Linked DNA regions of Lentimonas sp. CC4. Each later gene encodes a partner of the first gene's protein in a complex. Links are inferred from orthologs where the notes say so. Each region holds a gene or a part of one and is shown on either strand. Other genes may lie near its edges.

Region 1 (5,557 bases):
TTGTCAAATGGCGAAGACCCGCGCAAAGGCCGTAAGCACACGAAGTTATGTGGTGTCTCCTACGCTCGCGGGTGCCGCAAGCAGCACCCCTACGAAGACTTCTGAACCATCAAGCATCACAATTCTTGATGCGCGGCAGTAGAACTCCCTCCGCTAGCCAAATCAGCCTACGCCAACTTACCCAAGGCATTGCCTTCAAGCAAAGTGTTCATCTTTGCGGTAAGCGCATTTTCAATAGCTGCCGCGTCGCCTAGATTTTCGGCGATGCAATTCACAATCGCGCTGCCGACGACGACGCCGTCTGCGGCTTGAGCGACGGTGCTGACGTGATCGGCATTTGAAATACCAAAGCCTACCACAACGGGTAGATCGGTGTATTGTTTGATCACGTCAACGCGGGCCTTAATACCTTCAGACATCGACGCCTGCTCACCGGTCACACCTTCGCGTGAGACATAATAAACAAAGCCAGTCGTCGCTTTGCAGATAATCTCCAGGCGTGAGTCTGGTGTGGTTGGTGCGACGATAAAGACTGTGCCAAGTCCGTGCTTCTCACACGCAGCGAGGTGATCGGCAGCTTCTTCGGGCGGCAGATCCAAAGTCAAAATTCCATCCGCTCCCGCCGCTTTGGCTTCGGCGGCATAGGCCTCACTCCCCTTTGCGAACACGAGGTTGTAATAGGTATAAAAGACGATCGGCACTTCGCTGAATTCGCGCACGGCTTTGACGAGCTCCAGCACGCGCGCACTGGTGCTACCACTCTCCAGCGCACGTTGCGCTGCCAATTGATTCGTCAGGCCATCTGCGAGCGGGTCGGAAAACGGCACGCCGAGCTCCAACACATCGACGCCCGCATCAATCACTGCGCGGCAGGCCTTCACAGACGTTTCAAGATCGGGATCACCGGCGCAAAGGTAGCCGACAAAGGCGGCGCGATTTTCGGCACGGGCAGTAGCAAAGGCTTGTTGGATACGGGACATGGGAACGTGTTGTTTGTTGAAAGTTGTTCGTTAAAGCACTGAAAAATAGTTTCTCAGACAAGACATCTCAGGAAACTCGGTGGCAACCATCAACGATCAAGCAGCAACGATCAACGTTAACTATTCCGCACCAGTGCTTTTTCGATCAGAGGCAGCATCTCGCCGCGCCGGAAGAGTGTGACCTGCCCTGTGCTCCCGGAAACCACAACGCAGAGGCAATCTTCTACCTGTGTGATCGAAGCGGCCGCGGCATGGCGACTGCCGAGTCCGCTCGGCAAGTTGTGTGTATAGTCGGGCGCATGGATCAGTGATCCTGCCGAAATTAACACGCCATCGCCACGAATGATAAAGGCTCCATCAATCGAGGAGAGCTCTTTGACGGTTTCATCCATGAATGGATTCAAAATATTACGATCCTCATCCTTGTATCCGTAAAAAGGATTCAAAATGAGTGGCTTGGTGTATTCAGAAATTTTCTCGGCATTTCCAAGCACGAACAAACAACCGACAGGGTGCCCTTCGCGCCCTTCGACAGCGAGCTCCGTGGCAATTGCCAAGACACGCTCGACCACTTCTGGCTTCACACCAGTGGGTAGCATATTGGATTTCTGGATCAACATGGTTTCGAATTCACGCTCCACATCGACCACCGTGATACTATCAAATTGATTGCTTTTCGGCAGTCCACCGACACAGCAAAGGCGCTCATTACTCGCAAAAATCCCACGCGTGAGACCGATCAATACCGCACTGCGCAATTGGGAAAAGCGGTGATTACTAAACGAACGAATCGGCAGCACCTCATCGATGCCGTTGTGCTCGTTCACTAAGTCTGAAGTGCCATGCGCGATCAGCACGGTCTTGAAATCCTTAAACACTGCACCCACCTCGGCACCGCCACCAAAGGTATCGCCAAACACAAGCACGGACGTGCAATTCGCACCTTTCGCAATTTTCGCGGCTTCCTTCAGGATTAGGTTGTTAAATCGATCATGGCTACGCTTTGGCTTGGCACCATCGCCCCCGAAGACCGTTTTCAACTCGCGGCGAAAGTCCGGTAACGATTCCGCGGAAGCAAGTCGCTCCATGTGGGTTTTGTCCTGAAAGACACGCGCCAGCGATGCTAGGCCATAGAGATAATTGCGGGCTTTTTCGGATGCCAGTAACAAAAATACGTAGCGAATCTCTTGATACTCTGACTGCCCATCATAGACCAGACCCGCCGGGCAACGCCCCACTGCGATCATGTAATTGCGCTTCATCGGCACACGTGCGTGCGGCAGGCAAACACCACTGCCGAGGTAGGTCGTCATTTGCTTCTCCCGATCTAACAGGTCACTCAGCAAGCGTTTCTTCGTCAGGCCTTTTTCTTTTGAGATATCGCAAACATCTAATAGCTCCGACAGAGCACCCTTGAAGTCGGTGCTCTCGAGATCGATCACACGGGTTTGAGCGATGTAGCGGTCAATGCGCATAGCTTATAAGGGAAACCTCAGCGTCGAATGTCAAAAGATTTTAAAAATACCACGAAAAATAAATACAGCACACAGCACCCGCAAGTTCCATGTAATCAACCGACTTGAAAAATAAAGAGATCAGGCACTGCCTGACATTTTACTGTTCCCACTCAATCGCGCCCTTCTTCAACTCGTAGAATAGTCCAAGGACTAGAACAAAGAGGAAGAAGAAAATCGGCAATAGAATCGGCAGGTTCGCAGCAAGAAACTCGCGAAAGACCAGCACCCAAGGCACCAGGAAGATCACCTCGATATCAAATAGGATGAACAGCATCGCAGTGACATAGAACTTCACGGCGAAACGCGCGTGGCTAGAACCTTGAGCCAACATGCCACACTCATACGGAGTATCTTTAAGTCCAACCGAAGTGCCGCGCTGTCCGAAGATGTGCGACGCCACAAGAACAACCGCACCGATACTGGCTGCGATGGTAAATTGAATAAGAATCGGATAATAGTCCGCGATCTGCATAGGAAGCAAAGAATGAGGCTTTTCGCCCTAGTTCAAGGCGTTTCTTCAAGCTTCGGCAATTATTCTGCTTATAGTAGCTGATTTCAGGAAAAAGCACGACTCTCGTAGTCGAGTTCCTTGCCTGACATGAGCTTGTCGAATGTAGCTGCTCGACCGACAAGGCCATCGAGACGATACTCACGCGCATCAAGTATTGTGATTTGTGAAATCGAAGCATCTGGCGTAGGGGTGCTGCTTGCGGCACCCGCGAAGGCAGCTAAAGTTTTACAACTTCCTATGCGTGTCGCCTTTGCGCGGGCTTCGCAAGCAAAGCCCCTACAGCAAGATAGCGAAATAGCATGAATGCACTTTTCACAAATCATGATGCCATCGAGACTATCTCCTCCTGGCGGGTGTCCTCCTACTTAAAACCGACTTGCCTTATTCGGAGCCAGCATCCTCGGAGCCAGCATCCGCACTTTCAGGCGCCACAAACGACAAATGCTGCAGACGGATCTGCGACTTATCATAGACTCCCAAGCCAAGGCTTGCCGCAAAGGGCAACTGACGCGGCAGCGGTGATATCTCCGGAAAACCATCCAGCAGCCGATACTTATTCATCCGATCATACAGCATGCGGTCAATCGCCACTGGATCTGAGCTCATCCATAGCAACGGCTCCGAGCGTGTGTAGCGCGATTTAAACCGAGGCCCGCCGATATACTGGTAGCGCTCCAAAGAGACGAAGTGCAACACCATGCGCTCATGTAACTCGGGGATCGCAGCGATTTCAGCCACTGCAGCCGAGGCGGTCGCCTCATTACCGAGAAAGCGCTGACTATTACTCACATTCCACAAGGTCGCATTGGCTAGCGCACCATCCACGCCCAAAGCCTTATCATCCACACCAACCGCCAAGTTCACCCAAAAATCCACATCAAATAATAGCGGTGCGGCCAAAAAGCTCTTACGCTCGATCGCGCCCTCTTCCAATGCACTACTCCCTCGCCCGAGGCCGCCCAACAACTGCGGCTCCTGATTCATACTTGGTGGCAACGGGCTGTCATAAAACCAATCCGGATCATAATAGCGCTCACTGTCCAACGCATACACTGGGCACCCCTCGAAATGGGCCAGATCCGAACTCAAAGAAGGCATAATGCCCGCCTGCCTCAACTGATGCTCGGAATAATCCACGATCACAATTGATTCCCGCTCAAAACCACGCGCCTCCAGCACCTCGATCATCGCTCGAAGTAGCTGTAACGGGGTGCTCAACCCACGGCCACTGCGCGAATTGACCTTGATACCAACCTTGCCGCGCTCCCCCGGGGCCAAGCGAGCGCCCACCTGTGCTTCATACGCCTCGACCAAAGCCGCCACCTCGGTGTAATAAAGTTTTCCTTCCGCAAGAGGCGCCTCCCAAACTAAACCCAACGGCGCACGCGGCGCCAACCCTTCCTGCGCACGCACCATCGATGGCATCAGCAAACCACCAATCAGGAGCAATACGCTACAAATGCAGCGACATAGCCTCAAATCAAGGCGCAACGCCCGCCTATCCACTTGACACCCAAACAAGGGAAACGAAAGTGACGACAACGCTGTGGTCTTATCTCCAGAAATACACACCCTACGCAACAAATTGCTGCTTATGCTAAAAGCAAACACCAAAAACCTAATCTCCATTCTTATTCCTCTGACAGCCCTGATTTTATCAGGTTGCAGCGGCCCTGAAGAAAAAAGAGCCAACAGCCTCAACGCAGTCGCAGAACTACGTGCAATTGGAGACGACACCGCCGCACTCGCCACACTCGACGCCCTTTCAAACGAGTTCCCCAACGACACCGAAATTTTACGTCAGATCGGCAGCATCCACGAAGCACTCGGCAACACCGCCGAAGCCGCCTTCTACCTCAGCGCCGCTTACAATCAAGCGCCGGACGACGTCGAACTACTCTACCAAACTTACCGCGCACAGGAAAACGCCAACCAAACACAAGCCGCACACGAGCTACTCGAAGCACTCGCCCAAACCGAGCCCGACGCCATCACTGACGAGCTCTGGCTACGTCTGGGCAAATATCGCGCCGACGCTCAACAAACACAATCAGCCCTCGATGCCTATCTAAAAGGGGTCGATCCGGAAAACAGCACCCCCACACCGGAAACCGCAGTCGCCATCGGAACACTCTTTAAGCAACTCGACAACCTGCCACAAGCCGAACGCTGGTTTAACATCGCAGCCAACAGCGACGATCCCAACGCACTTCCCGCACTCTTCGGCCTACTCGACATCAACCTTCGCAATAAGAACTGGACCGAGGCCGAAGCAGTGATCGCCCAGCTCGACAAACAATTCCCGGGCGCAGTCGATGCCAGCGAATGGGCAACCTACCGCAGCGAACTCGAAGGCTGGCGCACCGCCCAGACGAAACTAAAAGCCGACCTAGCCAAAAAGCTGGCTGCCAAAGAAGCGGCCGCAAAAGCAGCCGCTGAGGCACAAGCAAAAGCAAAAGCCGCCGAGCAAGTCGCCACCATCACACCAGTTGAATCCATCGATGACGCCGACGTAACCAGCGCAGACACGGAAACCGTTGGCGGCAAAG
Region 2 (3,927 bases), 2.3 Mb from region 1 along the record:
CACTGCGTAATATTTGCTTCGAAATATCATACTCTGACTTCTCTTCGCGCAGATAGCGACGCAACTTAACGATGCGCAAAGCAAAAGCATAAGACTTTTCTGCAGCTGGATTAGATTTAGTCATCGTATCGTATTTCTACACTCCTATTTCGTCTCTATACTTTCTTCTCTCTTATTTCCTTTAGACACGACAATCACGCCGATCATAGCGGCAAGGAGAAGGAAGCCAGCCACTTGAAACGGCAGCATGTATTTAGTAAAGAGGCTGTAACCAAAAGACTTGGAGGATGTGGTAAACGGCACACCCGCATCGAAGACTTCGGGGTTCTCGGTCACTGCGGTCAGTGTAGGCTCTGGCAGATGTCCGCCAGTGAAAGTCGTGAAGAGAAGCACTACAAACAATAAGAAACCAATCGCCGAAGCAGCAACTGTGAGCTTGTGCTTAAACTCGGCGCCCTGCTCTTTCTCGACATCCAGAAGCATGATAATAAACAGGAACAGCACCATGACCGCACCTGCATACACCACGACTTGAATGATCGCGAGGAAGTAGGCCTCCAACAACACGAAGAGTGCCGCAGTGCCAAGGAACGCAACGATCATGCAGAAAGCGCTATTCACCGCATTCGGCATCAGCACCATCAACACGGCCGCAATGAGCGTAACCGCTGAGAAAATATAAAAGAGTAGATCAATCATTTAAATTTTAGATTTTAGAGAGAAGAAAGAAGAAATGGCTTTAATATCGTATCGGGAGGATTTCTAATTTCTTAATTCTGATTTTTAATTTCCTCAGTGCGCGTTGCCGGCTTCTTCAGCGGCCTTCTTCTTGTCCCACTTGTGGTGCTTGTCCGGTAAGGTGCCGCCCAATTCGTAGAGCTTGTCCTTCTTGTTAATCATCTCTTCGCGGCTGTAGCCCGACATAGAGAAAATATCCTGCAAGACGATCGCCTCTTCGGGGCAAACCTCCTGACACAGGCCACAGTAAATGCAGCGCAGCATGTTGATATCGAATTCCTTAGGCGCCTTCTCGATGTGTGCACGTTCTGGATCTGCCTCGGCATCGATCTCACCTGGAGTGATACGAATCGCCTTAGGTGGGCAAACAAACTCGCACAACTGACAAGAGACACACTTCTCGCGACCATTCGGGTCACGCACCAGTGTCGGCACTCCGCGATAGTTTTCAGAAATCACAGGGCGATGCTCCGGATATTCCAGAGTGATGGTCTTATCAAACATCTGCCCCAGAGTGGTCTTCAACCCGGTAACGATTTGCGGAATGAATGTTTTCTCCGCGAAAGAGAGCGGCTTGCGCTCCATAACTTTAGTCTTAGCCATAGTAAGTGCGGTTTAGAAGCCAGCTGTATCGCGTAGAGCGATGAGCAGCGTATTGAAAATGAGATTACCGATAGCGAGCGGAAGCAGAATCTTCCAGCCGAGTGCCATCACTTGGTCATAACGGAAGCGCGGCAGTGTCCAGCGCACCCAGATGAAGAAGAAGATCATAAAGAAGACCTTCGCCATGAACCAGAGCACGGAAAGCACCGCGCCGAATTCACTCGTGCCCCAAGGATCTGCCATCCCAGGAAGGAAGTTCCAACCACCGAGGAACAGGCAGACGAACAAGGCCGAGCCCATGATGACGTGCGCATACTCGGCCACGAAGAACAGACCGAATTTGAAGCAACCATACTCAGTATGGAAACCACCAACGAGGTCGGTTTCGGATTCCGCCATATCGAATGGCAGACGGTTCGTTTCAGCAAAAACCGAAACGAGGAAAATCAATGCAGACAACGGCTGCCAGATGACGAGCCATAGACCGGACTGCGATTCAACCACACCGAAGAGCGACAGACCGTAGTCAGAGCCCGGAGCGGATGCCCACATAAAGACTGGCAGAATGGAAAGTCCCATTGCCAACTCGTAAGAAACCATCTGCGCGGATGCACGAATCGCACCGAGGAATGGATATTTACTGTTCGAAGACCAACCAGCCAGAACGATGCCATACACACCGAGCGAAGAAACGCCCAAGATGAAGAGCATGCCGACGTCGATATTCGCGAGCACGAGCGGCTGCACGACTCCCGAAGGATCCACGTAGCGACCGAACGGAAGCACCACCATGGTCGCCAATGCGGGCGTCAATGCCAACACGGGTGCCAAATAGTAGTAAAAGTGCTTCACGTGACCGGGTGTGATCTCCTCCTTGAAGAGGAACTTCAGACCATCGGCTACGGGCTGAAAGAGCCCGAGGCGCGTCATGATGTTACCAAGGATCGGAATGTGTCCGAGTAATGGCAGGCGTGTGCGATTCGGGCCAGTGCGGCCTTGAATCCAACTGGACACCTTGCGCTCCGCGAGAACGGAGTAGCTGCAAAGTCCCATAAAGACGGAGATCATCGCGATTGAGAAAACAATCGGTAAGACGAACGGAAGCGAGTTTGTTAGTAATTCCATGGCCGGCAATTTGCTTTAAGCTTCAGTGGAAGCGGCTTGCGCCTCCTTGAACGCGACTGGATCGAATTTTAGATTCTTAGTTTCAACGAAAGGCAAATCGATGAATGCAGCCGGATCAAGCGCGACGCCCTCATCGGAAATACCGCGCCAGCTAAGACCTTCAAAGGCGCTCATCGTGTCTGCGATACGCTCCCAAGCGACGTCCATCGTCAACGCGGTTGGCTTTTCTTCACCTAAGCCAGCGACGATCTTTTCGAGCACTGTAACATCCGATTGGATACCACGTGGACCAGGCACCGCTGCTTTGAACTTCTGAAGAATAAAGCTTTGATTCACGAACGAGCCGTCTTTCTCATACACCATCAAAGATGGGCATACGACGTTGGCGACTTGGCTCACAGCATTCGCATGTGTGCCGAAATAAATGACTTTCACCTTCGCCAATAGCTCCGATGGAATGCCGAGCTGCGTGACGTCTTCGTTGACGACCACGAGCGTCTTGATCGCGCCAGACTTAATCTTATCTGCAACTGCAGTCAGATCCGCTTCGGGTAGTTTCGAAATCAAACCATTCAGCAAGGCACCACGAAGATTCGGAGTGCGGTCCTCAGAAAGCAAGATGCCATCCCCTTCCCCAGTATGACTGACCAGTGAGACAGATGCCTTGGAGCGATCTGCGATCAAACGATAGAAAAACTGTTCTTCAATCGAACTTCCAGCGGAACCGACGAGTGCGACATCGCCAGCTTTGAGCAACTCAGCGGCTGCGGCCGCGGTCTCAACATCACTCTTGTGCACACCTTCGATGGTGTAGTGTGTAAGACGGTCATCCGATTCGGACGCCTTGAAGAGTTCGCGAGCGGAGTCGGTCATCCATGTATCATTCACGGCATCATTACGACGCGGTGTGATGCGGTAGATCTTACCTTCACGGCTCCAAATTTCGGTATTCGCGCCGACACTACTTTCCGTGCAAATGCTATTGGTGCGCTTGAGGAACCAAACACGCATCTTAAAGCGGAAGTCTGTGCTCGTCAGTGCGCCAACTGGGCAAATATCAACGGTGTTGAGCGAGTAGTTGTGCTCTAGCTCTTTGCCGGGATAGCAAGTCAATGTGGAGTAAGTGCCACGATCAACAAAGCCTAGCACGTCGTCCTTAGCGATTTCCTTACTGAAACGTATGCAACGTGCGCAAAGAATGCAGCGTTCGTCGTCAAGCGTCACACGTGAGCCAAGCTTCGTGCGCTTCGGCTTTACGTTCTTCTGCTCAATGAAGCGGCTGTAGCCACGACCGTGTTCCGCAGAGAACTCCTGTAGCTTACATTCACCAGCTTGGTCGCAAATCGGGCAATCCAACGGGTGATTGATCAATAAAAATTCGGTCACACCATTGCGCGACTCTTTCACCATCTCGGTGTTGGTGCGGATGTGCATCCCAGGCGCCGCATTGGTCGCGCAACC

Evidence for each region. Proteins that work in one complex are often made in the same cells at the same time.
Region 2: the proteins of GZZ87_RS01410 (region 1) and GZZ87_RS11335 are in contact, whole or in part, in a cryo-EM structure (PDB 6KHJ), measured with the Thermosynechococcus vestitus proteins. The link is inferred for Lentimonas sp. CC4 from one-to-one orthologs. Residues at the interface, in WP_126986108.1 of Thermosynechococcus vestitus: Gly6, Tyr7, Glu8, Tyr9, Phe10, Gly12, Phe13, Leu14, Ile16, Cys17, Ser18, Pro21, Ala24, Leu25, Ala27, Ser28, Leu31, Arg32, Pro33, Ser35, Arg40, Leu41, Thr42, Thr43, Tyr44, Glu45, Ile51, Gly53, Ala54, Trp55; in WP_126985484.1 of Thermosynechococcus vestitus: Gln8, Lys26, Trp29, Leu30, Pro33, Met34, Met37, Leu38, Leu83, Ile84, Phe85, Lys86, Glu87, Asp88, Val89, Leu90, Pro91, Ala92, Thr100, Ala104, Val107, Ile108, Phe111, Leu112, Tyr114, Ile115, Ile125, Ser126, Leu128, Phe133.

What each region holds. Positions count from the first base shown.
Region 1 is NZ_CACVBO010000001.1:314,456-320,012, forward strand. Bases 1,283-4,128 are described here. They hold GZZ87_RS01410 (NADH-quinone oxidoreductase subunit A), read right to left. Parts: upstream 2,970-4,128; coding sequence 2,595-2,969; downstream 1,283-2,594. Other genes in these bases: GZZ87_RS01405 (PTS sugar transporter subunit IIA), read right to left, coding at 1,283-2,455; GZZ87_RS01415 (DUF362 domain-containing protein), read right to left, coding at 3,390-4,128. Outside these bases: trpA (tryptophan synthase subunit alpha), read right to left, coding at 168-980; more of GZZ87_RS01405, read right to left, coding at 1,097-1,282; more of GZZ87_RS01415, read right to left, coding at 4,129-4,457; GZZ87_RS01420 (tetratricopeptide repeat protein), read left to right, coding at 4,603-5,557. UniProt on the Escherichia coli protein: NDH-1 shuttles electrons from NADH, via FMN and iron-sulfur (Fe-S) centers, to quinones in the respiratory chain. The immediate electron acceptor for the enzyme in this species is believed to be ubiquinone.
Region 2 is NZ_CACVBO010000001.1:2,641,875-2,645,801, reverse strand. The notes cover bases 411-3,258. They hold GZZ87_RS11335 (complex I subunit 1 family protein), read right to left. Parts: upstream 2,467-3,258; coding sequence 1,354-2,466; downstream 411-1,353. Other genes in these bases: GZZ87_RS11330 (2Fe-2S iron-sulfur cluster-binding protein), read right to left, coding at 2,482-3,258; GZZ87_RS11340 (NADH-quinone oxidoreductase subunit I), read right to left, coding at 793-1,341; GZZ87_RS11345 (NADH-quinone oxidoreductase subunit J), read right to left, coding at 411-699. Outside these bases: GZZ87_RS11350 (four helix bundle protein), read right to left, coding at 1-124; more of GZZ87_RS11345, read right to left, coding at 145-410; more of GZZ87_RS11330, read right to left, coding at 3,259-3,927. UniProt on the Escherichia coli protein: NDH-1 shuttles electrons from NADH, via FMN and iron-sulfur (Fe-S) centers, to quinones in the respiratory chain. The immediate electron acceptor for the enzyme in this species is believed to be ubiquinone.